DNA from 2 places in the Mycobacterium hiberniae genome. Region 1 is predicted to be linked to the other one. Evidence: riboswitches for the same ligand, from Rfam matches in the RefSeq annotation. Region 1 holds a riboswitch; the other holds the start of a gene.

The links. Region 1 has a riboswitch for cobalamin ahead of metE (5-methyltetrahydropteroyltriglutamate--homocysteine S-methyltransferase). Riboswitches for the same ligand answer to the same signal wherever they lie in the genome.
Region 2: linked by a shared signal. The riboswitch ahead of G6N14_RS12870 (PPE domain-containing protein) and the one ahead of metE (5-methyltetrahydropteroyltriglutamate--homocysteine S-methyltransferase) in region 1 are both predicted to bind cobalamin.

What each region holds. Positions count from the first base shown of each region.
Region 1 covers NZ_AP022609.1:667,735-673,133, forward strand. Annotated here, with positions in the region: gene G6N14_RS03190 (crotonase/enoyl-CoA hydratase family protein) at 1-727, opposite strand, end outside; gene metE (5-methyltetrahydropteroyltriglutamate--homocysteine S-methyltransferase) at 825-3,122, opposite strand; cobalamin riboswitch at 3,233-3,425, opposite strand; gene G6N14_RS03200 (SDR family oxidoreductase) at 3,472-4,125, opposite strand; partial or broken gene G6N14_RS03205 (SDR family oxidoreductase) at 4,174-4,674, opposite strand; gene G6N14_RS03210 (hypothetical protein) at 4,754-4,909, shown strand; gene G6N14_RS03215 (thiolase family protein) at 4,997-5,399, shown strand, end outside.
Region 2 covers NZ_AP022609.1:2,721,721-2,727,119, reverse strand. Annotated here, with positions in the region: gene G6N14_RS12880 (NADP-dependent isocitrate dehydrogenase) at 1-668, shown strand, start outside; gene G6N14_RS12875 (glycosyltransferase) at 693-2,369, opposite strand; cobalamin riboswitch at 2,570-2,709, shown strand; gene G6N14_RS12870 (PPE domain-containing protein) at 2,740-4,344, shown strand; gene G6N14_RS12865 (ATP-binding cassette domain-containing protein) at 4,391-5,399, opposite strand, start outside.

The DNA.
Region 1 (5,399 bases):
CCTCCACCGGATCGGGCTGGGCGGAGTTGCGGTAGAGCATCTGGCGGATCAGCGCGAAGGAGACCGGCGAGCGGCCCTTGGTCCAGGCGTCGGCCAGCGCCCGCGCCTCGGCCAAAAGTGTCTCCGGTTGGTGAACTGCCTGGGCGATCCCGCAGCCGTGTGCGGCCTCGGCGTCGAGGATGTCGGCGCGATACAGCAGATCCAGGGCCGTCGGCATGCCCACGATCCGCGGCAGGAACCACGTCGAGCAGGCCTCCGGGGTGATGCCCAATTTCCCGAACACCAACCCGAACCGTGCCTTGGTGGAAAACAGCCGGGCGTCCATGGCCAGCATCATGGTGGCGCCGATCCCGACCGCGGCGCCGTTGACCGCGGCGATCACCGGCTTGCGGCAGCCATAGATCGCCAGCGTCACCCGTCCGCCGGTGTCGCGCACCCGCACCAGTTCGGGATCGTCGAGGTCGGCCATGTCGGCCAGTGCCGGCGACTTGGACTCGTCGAGACCGAACACGTTGCCGGAGCTGGACAGGTCCATGCCGGCGCAGAACGCGCGTCCGGAGCCGGTGACGATCACCGCGCGGACATCGTCGTTGTCGTTGACGTCGATGAAGGTGCGTTCCAACTCGTCGGCCATCTCGACGGTGAACGCGTTGAGATTGTCCGGCCGGTGCAGATACACGGTGAGAATGCCGTCTTCGACCTCGTGTCGCAGCGTGGTGAAGTCCATCAGGCAAGGCTAATGCGCCGGCTTACGCGCCGAGTGTGCGTCCAGGGCGAGAATCAGGTGAAAATCCCGCCCTGGACGCACACTCGGCGAGTTGTCGTTACACCCCGGCCCGGACCTGCTGGGCCGCGGCGACCATGTTGGCCAGTGAAGCGGTCACCTCGTCGGGCTTGCGGGTCTTCAACCCGCAATCCGGGTTGACCCACAGACGCTGCGCGGGCACGGCGCCCAGTGCCTCACGCAGCGACACCGCCATCTCGTCGGCGCTGGGCACCCGCGGCGAGTGGATGTCGTAGACCCCGGGGCCGACTTCGTTGGCGAACCCGATCGCGTTGAGGTCGTCGAGCACCTCCATGTGCGAGCGCGCCGCCTCGATCGAGGTGACGTCGGCGTCCAGGTCGGCGATCGCGCCGATCACCTCACCGAACTCCGAGTAGCACAGGTGGGTGTGGATCTGGGTCGCATCCGAGACACCTGACGTCGCCAGCCGGAAAGCGCCGACCGCCCACTCCAGGTAGGCCGCTTTGTCGGCGTCGCGCAGCGGCAGCAGCTCGCGCAGGGCGGGCTCGTCGACCTGGATCACCGCGATACCGGCGGCCTCCAGATCGAGCGTCTCCTCCCGGATCGCCAAGGCCACCTGGTAGGCGGTGTCGGCCAGCGGCTGGTCGTCGCGCACGAACGACCAGGCCAGGATGGTCACCGGGCCGGTGAGCATGCCCTTGACCGGCTTGTCGGTCAGCGACTGGGCGTAGGTCGCCCACTGCACCGTCATCGGCTTGGGCCGGGTGACGTCGCCGAACAGCACCGGCGGACGGACACAGCGACTGCCGTAGGACTGCACCCAGCCGTTGCGGGTGGCGAAGAAGCCCTCCAGCTGCTCGGCGAAGTACTGCACCATGTCGTTGCGCTCCGGCTCGCCGTGCACCAGAACGTCGAGGCCCAGATCCTCCTGCAGCTTGATGACGGCAGCGACTTCGGCCTTCATCCGCTCGATGTACTGCACCTGGTCGATCTCGCCGGCCGCCAACGCCGCACGGGCCTTGCGGATCTCGACGGTCTGCGGGAACGAGCCGATGGTGGTGGTGGGCAGCGGCGGCAGGTGCAGCCGCGCCTCCTGAGCGGCGCGGCGTGCCTGCGCCGAACCGCGCCGGGTGCCGGCCGCCCTGATCTCGGCGATCTGCGCGCGCAGCGCGGCATTGTTCAGGCGCGGGTCGGACGTGCGGGAGGCGACCGCGGCGTCGGACGCGGCGATCTCCTCGGCCACGGCATCCGGGCCGTCGCGCAGGGCACGCGCCAGGGTGGCCACCTCGCTCACCTTCTCCGCGCCGAACGCCAGCCAACTGCGCAGCGCCTCGTCCAATCCGGACTCGGGTTCCAACGAGTACGGCACGTGCAGCGTCGAGCACGACGTCGATACCGCAACGGCCGCCGCACTGCCTCGCAGCGATACCAGGGTGGCCAGCGCCGCCCGCAGGTCGGTGCGCCAGATGTTGCGGCCGTCGACGATGCCGGCCACCAGAGTCTTGGATGCCAGCTCCGGCACCGGCGCCACGGTGCTCGGGCCGTAGACCAGGTCCACCCCGATGGCCTCGACCGGCGTGCGGGCCAGCGCCGCCAGCCCCGCACCGGGGTCACCGAAGTAGGTGGCCACGAAGATCGACGGCCGGTTGCTCAGCCCGCCGAGCCGGTTGTAGACCTGCTCGGCCAGCGCGGGCGCGTCGGCGCAGATGTCGGTCACCAGCACCGGCTCGTCGATCTGCACCCACTGCGCCCCGGCGTCGGCCAGCGCGCCCAGCAGTTCGGCGTAGACCTCGGTGAGCTCGTCCAGGCGGGAGATCGGTGCCGGCGCACCGTCGACAGCCTTGGACAGCAGCAGGAAGGTGACCGGACCGATGATCACGGGCCGGGCCACGTTTCCGCCGATGCCCTGCACTTGTGCCTCGGCGAGCTCGGCCAGCACCTTGGCCGGGTTCAGCCTGAACGTTGTGTCCGGGCCGATCTCGGCAACGATGTAGTGGTAGTTGGTGTCGAACCACTTGGTCATCTCCAGCGGTGCAATGTCCGAGGTGCCCCGGGCTGCGGCGAAGTAGCGGTCCAGCTCGTCGGTCACGCCGGCCACCCGGGCGGGGAGTGCGCCCAGCAGCACCGCCGTGTCGAGCATCTGGTCGTAGTAGGAGAACGTGTTCACCGGCACCGAGTCCAGGCCGGCGGCGGTCAGCTGAGCCCAGGCGTCGCGGCGCAGTCCGGCGGCCACATGGCGCAGCTCGTCCTGGTTGATCCGGCCGGCCCAGTAACTTTCGGTGGCGCGTTTGAGCTCGCGTCGAGGTCCGATGCGCGGGGAGCCGATGACGGTGGCGGTAAAGGGGTGAGCGTTCACGAGTTGATCCTTCGATTGCAGGGTGGATCACCGCCGGCAGTTGTCCAGCCAATCCGGTCCCATGCAATTTAACGCAATAAAACCCTCAAAACCAGACGCCCATTCCGCGGGGCGATGATCCGCTGGGCGCGGCGCGCCCAGCACAACAGGCAGGTATTCGGACTCGCAGGCACGCACCGAAGTGCTCCTAATGGCCGTCGCTTCCCAGTCGGTGGACCAGTGCTTTGTGACGGCGGTCGTTCCTGCATACCGCTGCGGGACAGTCCCGGATTCTCACCGGGTTCCCTCTCGCGCCCGACGGAAAACCGCCGTGCGCTCGATGCCGAAGCCGCCGTGAGGCGGCGCCGGCAAACCAGTTGCAGGACCGAGATTACTCGGCGTGCTGGGCCGCGAGCGCCTGCGGGATCGGCGTGTGGCCGTCGTTGAAATCGATGGTGCGCCCAGTGGTCGACGCGTCGGCCAGGCAGGCCGCGATCACTTGGGCGACGTTGCCGCGCGACACCTGACCCCTGCCCGTGCCCACGTCGATGCGGCCGGTCGGCTCCTCGAGCGTCAGCCGGCTCGGCCCCAGCACCGTCCAGTCCAGGTCGCTGGCGCGCAGGTGGGCGTCGGCGGCGGCTTTGGCCTGCGCATACGGAAAGAACGAGTCGCCTTCGGGAACACCGTGGTTGGGACCGGCGCCGAAGTAGGACACCATGATGAACCGCCGCACCCCGGCCTTGGCGGCGGCGTCGATGGTGCGGATCGCGGCGTCGCGGTCCACGGCGTAGGTCCGCGCCGGATTGCCGCCGCCGGCACCCGCGGAGAACACCACCGCGTCGTGACCGGCCAGCAGCTCGGCCAGCGCGTCGGTGTCGAGGTGCTCGATGTCGGCCACCACCGGGTGCGCCCCGGTCGCCGCGACCTCATCGGCGTGCTCGGGGTTGCGGAACACCGAAGTGACCTGATTGCCGCGGGCGCTCAGGATGGGGGCGAGCAGCAGGGCGACCTTGCCGTGGCCACCGATGATCACGATGCGAGCCATGGGAGCGACGCTACCGGGCGGCGGACGCCGCGACACCGGCGCGACGACTCAGCCGCCCGGACCGTCGGCCATTTGAGCAGGGAGCCGGCGTCGACGCGGATGTGCTGGCCGGTGATGAAGCGCGCGTCGTCACTGGCCAGGAACACCCCGGGATTGGCCATGTCCTCGGGCTCCACGCAGGGGATCGGCATCGCCTGGAAGGGCGTGAACAGCGGCTCGGCATCCTCGCGGGTGGCCTTCTTGCCCGCGGCGGTCAGGTCCGGGCGGAACATGGAGTACATGCCGTCGTTCTGCAGCAGGTGGGTGTTGCAGTTGGTGGGGTGAATGGCGTTGACCCGGATCATCCGGGGCGCCAGATACAGCGAAATCTGGTTTGACGTACTCCATGACGATGCGCTTGCTCCACCCGTAGCCGGTGCCGCCCGGTCGCGTGTTCGGGTTGTCGGTGGTTCCCCGGATCATGCCCGCGGTCGAGCCCGTGACGATGACGGATGCGCCGTCGGGAAGATGTGGAATGGCAACGGCCACAGTGTTAATCACGCCCACCAGGGTCCCGTGGGCAGCTTGGCGGCCGGTCCAAAGCCGTCACGGCGTCGGTTCCGGTCTACTTCAGCCGCTCCGATGAGCAGTGACCCAGGTCGACATCGCGGGCCTGCTCCCGCAGTGCGCCGACGGTGAGCCGGACAAGCACGGCCGGCCTGAAGCGCGCCACTACAACTTCGAGCCGACGTTCATCATGTGGGGGCTGCAGGACCTGCACCTGGAGTTCGATCCGGTCGGCTGACCAAGCGATGGCCACCCCCCTTCGGGTGGCGGCGACGGGCTGGTTGACAATCGAGGTCAATCACACCTCGTTGAATGAAGGAGCACCATGGCTGAAGCCGTCATTGTGGAAGCGGTGCGTTCGCCAGTCGGCAAGCGCAACGGTGGACTGTCGGGGGTGCACCCCGCGGAGCTGTCCGCCCAGGTGCTCAACGGCCTGGTCACGCGGGCCGGTGTGGACCCGGCGCTCGTCGACGATGTGATCTGGGGCTGCGTCATGCAGGCCGGTGAGCAGGCGCTGGACATCGGCCGGACCGCCGTGCTCAGCGCGGGCTGGCCCGAGAGCGTCCCCGCGGTGACGGTGGACCGCCAGTGTGGGTCGAGCCAGCAGTCGGTGCACTTCGCCGCAGCCGGCGTGATCGCCGGACACTACGACGTCGTCGTGGCCGGTGGGGTCGAGTCGATGTCGCGGACCCCGATGGGCTCCTCGCTGGCCAACGGCGGCCGGCCCT
Region 2 (5,399 bases), 2.1 Mb from region 1:
CGCAGGTGTGGGCCATGCGTTACACCCTCGAACGGCTGATCCGCGGCCAGGACACCATCGCCGTCACCGGCAACATCCTGCGCGACTACCTCACCGACCTGTTCCCGATCCTGGAGCTGGGCACCAGCGCCAAGATGCTGTCGATCGTTCCGCTGATGGCCGGTGGTGGCATGTACGAGACCGGCGCGGGCGGTTCGGCGCCCAAGCACGTCAAGCAGCTGGTGGAGGAGAACCACCTGCGCTGGGACTCGCTTGGTGAATTCCTCGCCTTGGCGGCCAGTTTCGACGACCTGGGTGCCAAAACCGGAAACTCGGCGGCCAAGATCCTGGGCGTCACCCTGGACGCGGCGATCGGCAAGCTGCTGGACGCCAACAAATCCCCGTCGCGCAAGACCGGCGAGCTCGACAACCGCGGCAGCCAGTTCTACCTGGCCAAGTACTGGGCCGAGGAGCTGGCCGCCCAGACCGAGGACGCCGAACTGGCCGAGCACTTCGCCGCATTGGCGAACGCGCTGGACAAGAACGAGGACGCCATCCTCAACGAGCTGAACGTGGTGCAGGGCAAGCCGGTGGACATCGGCGGGTACTACGCACCCGATCACGCGCTGACCTCGGCGGTGATGCGGCCCAGCCCGACACTCAACGCTGCGATCGACGTCAAGGACTGACGTGGCGGCGGGCGGCCGGTCGGCTCACTGAAGGACGCAGAGGACTTCGTCGAGAGTGGCGGTGCCGCCCACGTGATCCAGTCGCGTGGTGTCGAACATCGCCGGGCCGGTGGCAGCCCTGTCGGTCAGCACGTAGCGGCCCGCATCGGGGCTGCGGCGCACCGTGTCCTCTGGGGCGCAGGTGCCGGTCAGCTTTACCGCGTCGGTGAAGTTGACGCCGACCTGGAACACGTGTGGTTCGGCCTGCAGTGCGCCGGTGAGGCGGGCGATGAGGTTATCCGGAGCGAAGAACCGCCAGCCCGCGTCCAGCCGCAACCAATAGCGACCACCGATCGCGTCGATGGCCGCCGTGCCCGGATCGGCGAACGCCAAAAACGGGTACCGCTGGGCCAGCAGCGCCCGATCTTGCGCTGTCAGCCCGGTGTCGATCGCCACGAAGCGTCCGACGCGTGGCACGTCGAGGCAGCAGTGCAGGAACGAGTTCAGGGTCTGCTCGGTGCCGGCTCGGTCAGGCCCGGTGCGCAGGGTGAGCGTCACCTCAGCGTCGGGCTGCCCGGCAACCAGGTTGTGCACCACCGCTTCGGGATAGTGCGACGCTGCGTCGAGCATGGCAGGAACCGAATAATCGCGGTTGGAAGCGATGCGTTGCCGTTCGTCGTCGGGGACCGCGGTGCGCGCCACCAGGCCCCGGCACAGCATGAAGGCTTCGTCGTGGTTGCCGAGCCACGACGCGCACACCGCGCGCTCGTCGGTCGCGCGGAAGTTGTAGACCCCCGCATCGACCCAAAGGTCGTCGTCGGGCATCGGGATTTCCTCGGCTTGTCTGGCGAACAGGTGACCGAGCTGGTAGCGCCCCGCGGAGCGGTAGGCGAACGCGATGCAATACAGCGGTTCGGCACGGGTCGGCCGAAACTCCCAGGCCCGTAGGTAGGCGGCCTGCACTTCCGGCCACGGTTCGCCGAGTACCTCCATTGCGCCGGCTTTGCGGTACAGCGAGAAGTAGACCTCTTCGTCGTAGCCCCCCATTTGAGCCCGCCGTTCGTACCAGGGGACTGCGGCGGCGTAATCCTCCAGATCGAAGCAGCTCTGCGCCAGATAAAAGACCGACCTCGCGTCCTCGGGATTGCGTTCGACCTCGGCCATGAGGAGATCCCGGTCGCGGGCATACTTCTGTGGATCCAGGTTACGGGCGCCCAGGCGCCGTGATTCGATGGCGAAGTCGCCGTAGAAGCGGGTGGTGACGTGGTCTTCATCGCATTCGACGTACTCGTGGACCACGCCGACGTAGCGCACCGGCAGCCCATCGCGGAACAGCTGCGGGCGCCAGCCCCTGACGGCTTCCTGCCGGATACGGATCTCGTAGATGTCGGCGTCCAGGCCGGTGAAATCGGGTGTGCCCACAATCGTGTCGTCGGCGTCGATCACCAAGATGTAGTCGCAGCGACCCTGCGCCAGGCTCAGTGCCTCGGTGCGGTTGTGCCCGAAGTTACGCCAGGGCCGTTCGTAGAGCTCGCCGGGGATGCCCAGGGCTGCCATGTGCTCGCGGATCACCTGCTGGGTTCCGTCCTGCGAGCCGGTGTCGACGATCACCCACGCGTTGATGTAGGGCGCGGTGGCGCTCAGCACCTCCTCAATGATGTGGGCTTCGTCTCGTACGATCATGTTCAGGCAGATCGTGGGGGTGTTCACCGGGTCGGACACGGTCGGCAGATTACCCGGTGCCCCGGCGGGCCGGGACAGGCCGCAAGCGTCGCCGATCGGGGCCCAACCCCCGACGGCCGCGAACTCCGCACGCACAGCAAGACGCCACCGGCGTGCGAGTCACGATCGATTCGAGCCGATTGATCACACGACGCGGACGGGTGCCCAGGGGCGCGGGGAGTCATGTTTGGCTTTGGCCGGGCCCGTCGGCGTGCGACAATGCACCGGTCAGGCGATGACGAGGTAGGAATCCGGTGCGAATCCGGAGCGGTCCCGCCACTGTGATCGGGGAGTCACTCACCCGAGAGCCAGACCCACTCGTCGTTGCATCCTGCTATTCCGGGCGGGCAACCCGAGAGAGCTGGCCAACGTGACTGCGCCGATTTGGATCGCGTCTCCTCCTGAAGTCCATTCCACCTTGCTGTCGGCAGGTCCCGGTGCGGGTCCACTGTTGGCGTCGGCGTCGGCGTGGAGTGCGTTGAGCGCCGAATACGGCGCTGTCGCCGACGCGTTGACGGTGCTGCTCGCCGAGGTGCAGGCCGGTGCGTGGCAGGGACCGAGCGCCGAGGCGTACGTGGCGGCGAACGTTCCCTACCTGGCGTGGCTGCTGCAGGCCGGTTTCGACAGCGCCGTCAGCGCTGCCGCGCACCAGGCCGCGGCAAGCGCCTACGGTGCCGCGCTGGCCGCCATGCCGACGCTGGCCGAGCTCGCGGCCAACCACGCCACCCACGCGGCGCTGGTGGCCACCAACTTCTTCGGTGTCAACACCATCCCGATCGCGCTCAACGAGGCCGACTACGGCCGGATGTGGCTGCAGGCCGCCACCGTGATGGCCACTTACCAGGCCGTGGCCGGGGCAGCGGTGGCGTCGAGCCCGCAGACCCCCGCCGCGCCGCAGATCACCAAGGCCGGATCCGCCGAGGCCGACCCGTCGCAGCTGCCGCCGGATCGGCAGAACGAGATCATGGAGTGGCTGCAGAACATCGGCTATACGGAGTTCTACAACAACGTGCTCCAGCCGATGATCAATGAGCTGGCCGCCAACCCGTTCCTGCAGTCGATGTTCGGCGGCTTCAATCCGTGGCTGCCCATCCTCGGCAATCCACTGAGCTTTCTGAGTCCCTACAACATCGCGTTCGCGATCGGCTACCCGATGGACATCGGCTCGTTCGCCGCCTATCTGTCGCAGACCTTCGCGTTCATCGCCGCCGATATCGCCGCGGCCTTCGCCTCGGGAAATCCCACCACCATCGCCATGACCCTGCTGTTCACCGCCGTCGAGGCGGTCGGCACCATCATCACCGATGTGATCGCCCTGCTCAAGACGCTGCTGGAGCAGGCGGTGGTGCTGATCCCGGTGATGCTGCCGATGCTGACCACCATGCTCGCGCCGCTGGCCGCGGCACCGTTGGCCGGGCTGGCCGGGCTGTCCGGCCTGGCGGCTGTGCCCGGCGTTGCGGTCCCCGTGGCGCCGCCCGCGCCGCCGTTCGCCGGTCTCACGGTGGCCCCGACCCCGCCGGCTTCCGCACCGGTGTCCGCGCCCGCGCCCGCGTCGGCCCCTGCTCCGGTCCCGCCGGCGCCCCCGCCGCCCGGGCCGCCGCCGGCCCCGCCGTTATCCCCGGTGGACGGCCTGTCCGCGATGTACCTGGTGGCCGGTCTGCGCCAGCAGGCCAGCCGGGGGGCCGGCACCAGCGCGCGGCGGCGCCGAGCCCCGGAGCCCGACACCGGCGAGGTTGCGGCCCCCGCCGCTGCGGCGGAGGTGCCGGCCAAAGCGCGCCGGCGCCGGCGCGCGAAGCTCGACATGCTCGGCCGCGGATACGAATACATGGATCTGGAGGATTCCGAGGACGACGCTTCGCCGGGCCCGGTACCGGGCGGGTTGACCGCATTGACCGGTAATGCCTTGAGCGGCGGCGTGATCACCCCGATGACCCCCGGAACCTGGATGAAGGAGCAGCAGACGCAGGCACCCTGAGGCGCTCGTCGTGGGGCGCTGCCGATGGGTGTTGTGGCTGACTGCCTCAGCGTTGCGGACGAGTCGCCGGGCGGTGGCTCAGCGCGCAGTCGTGACACAGGCCGCCACCGGGCGTGCGGTAGAACAAGCAGCAGCCGGTGCGCCGGTAGCCGGTTCCGGGGCCGTCGAAACGCAGTGTCCCGGCAAGACGTTCGTCGTCGACCAGGTGCCGCGCCAGCTTCCAGCCCAGCTGGTCGGTCAGATTGCCGCCGTGGTGCCGGTGCAGGGCGTGCGCGGCGCTCAGCGCCGCGGCGGCGGCGTTGCCGAGCAGGAGCCGCTCGGAGATCGGGCCGAGCCGGCGCACCGCGGCTGCCAGCGGTTGCAGGTGCCCCGACAGGATCTGCTCACCCAGCAGCGCCCACAGCGGGCCGGCGGCCTCCGCGGAGCTTTGCCAAGCCAACGGCGCCGGCAGGTGCAGTCCGATGGTGCCGCCGCATTCGGCGTACCGGAGTCGGCCGGGATCAAGGTCGACCAGCAGCGCGTGTTCGGCTACGGCGCCCAGCCCGATGGACCACAACCGGGCGGCGTACCCAAGGTAGAAGGTGGACGCTGCCACCCGAAATTCCGACGCCCCGATGCGTTCCCGCACCCGGGCGATCACGCCGGAAAGCAGCTCCGGGTCGGTATAGAGCTCCGCCACCGGCCGCCAGTCCGCCGCCGCGCCGGCGGGCGAAAGCGTGAAATATGTTCCGAAGGAGGCCAATTCAGCCAGGGCCGCGACGGTGCGATCCGGCGGTGCGCAGCGGTGGGCAGCCGTGGGCAGGGTACGCAGCAGCTGCGCCAGGTCCGGCAGTGCGGCGTCGCGATTTCCGTTGGCGGTGCGCACCGTGATGGCGCGGGATTCGGTTGCCGTGAGCACGATCTCAGCGGGGTCGTCGGGGTTGCCCGGGGGGCCGTAGCCCTCCCGGGCCAGCACCCGGTGCAGGGCCGAACGCAGTGGTTCGGCGGCGTCGACTCGCGCGGTGCGCACGCGGCGGTCGCCGGCACGGGTATCGAGCTCGAACATCCCGCTGCCC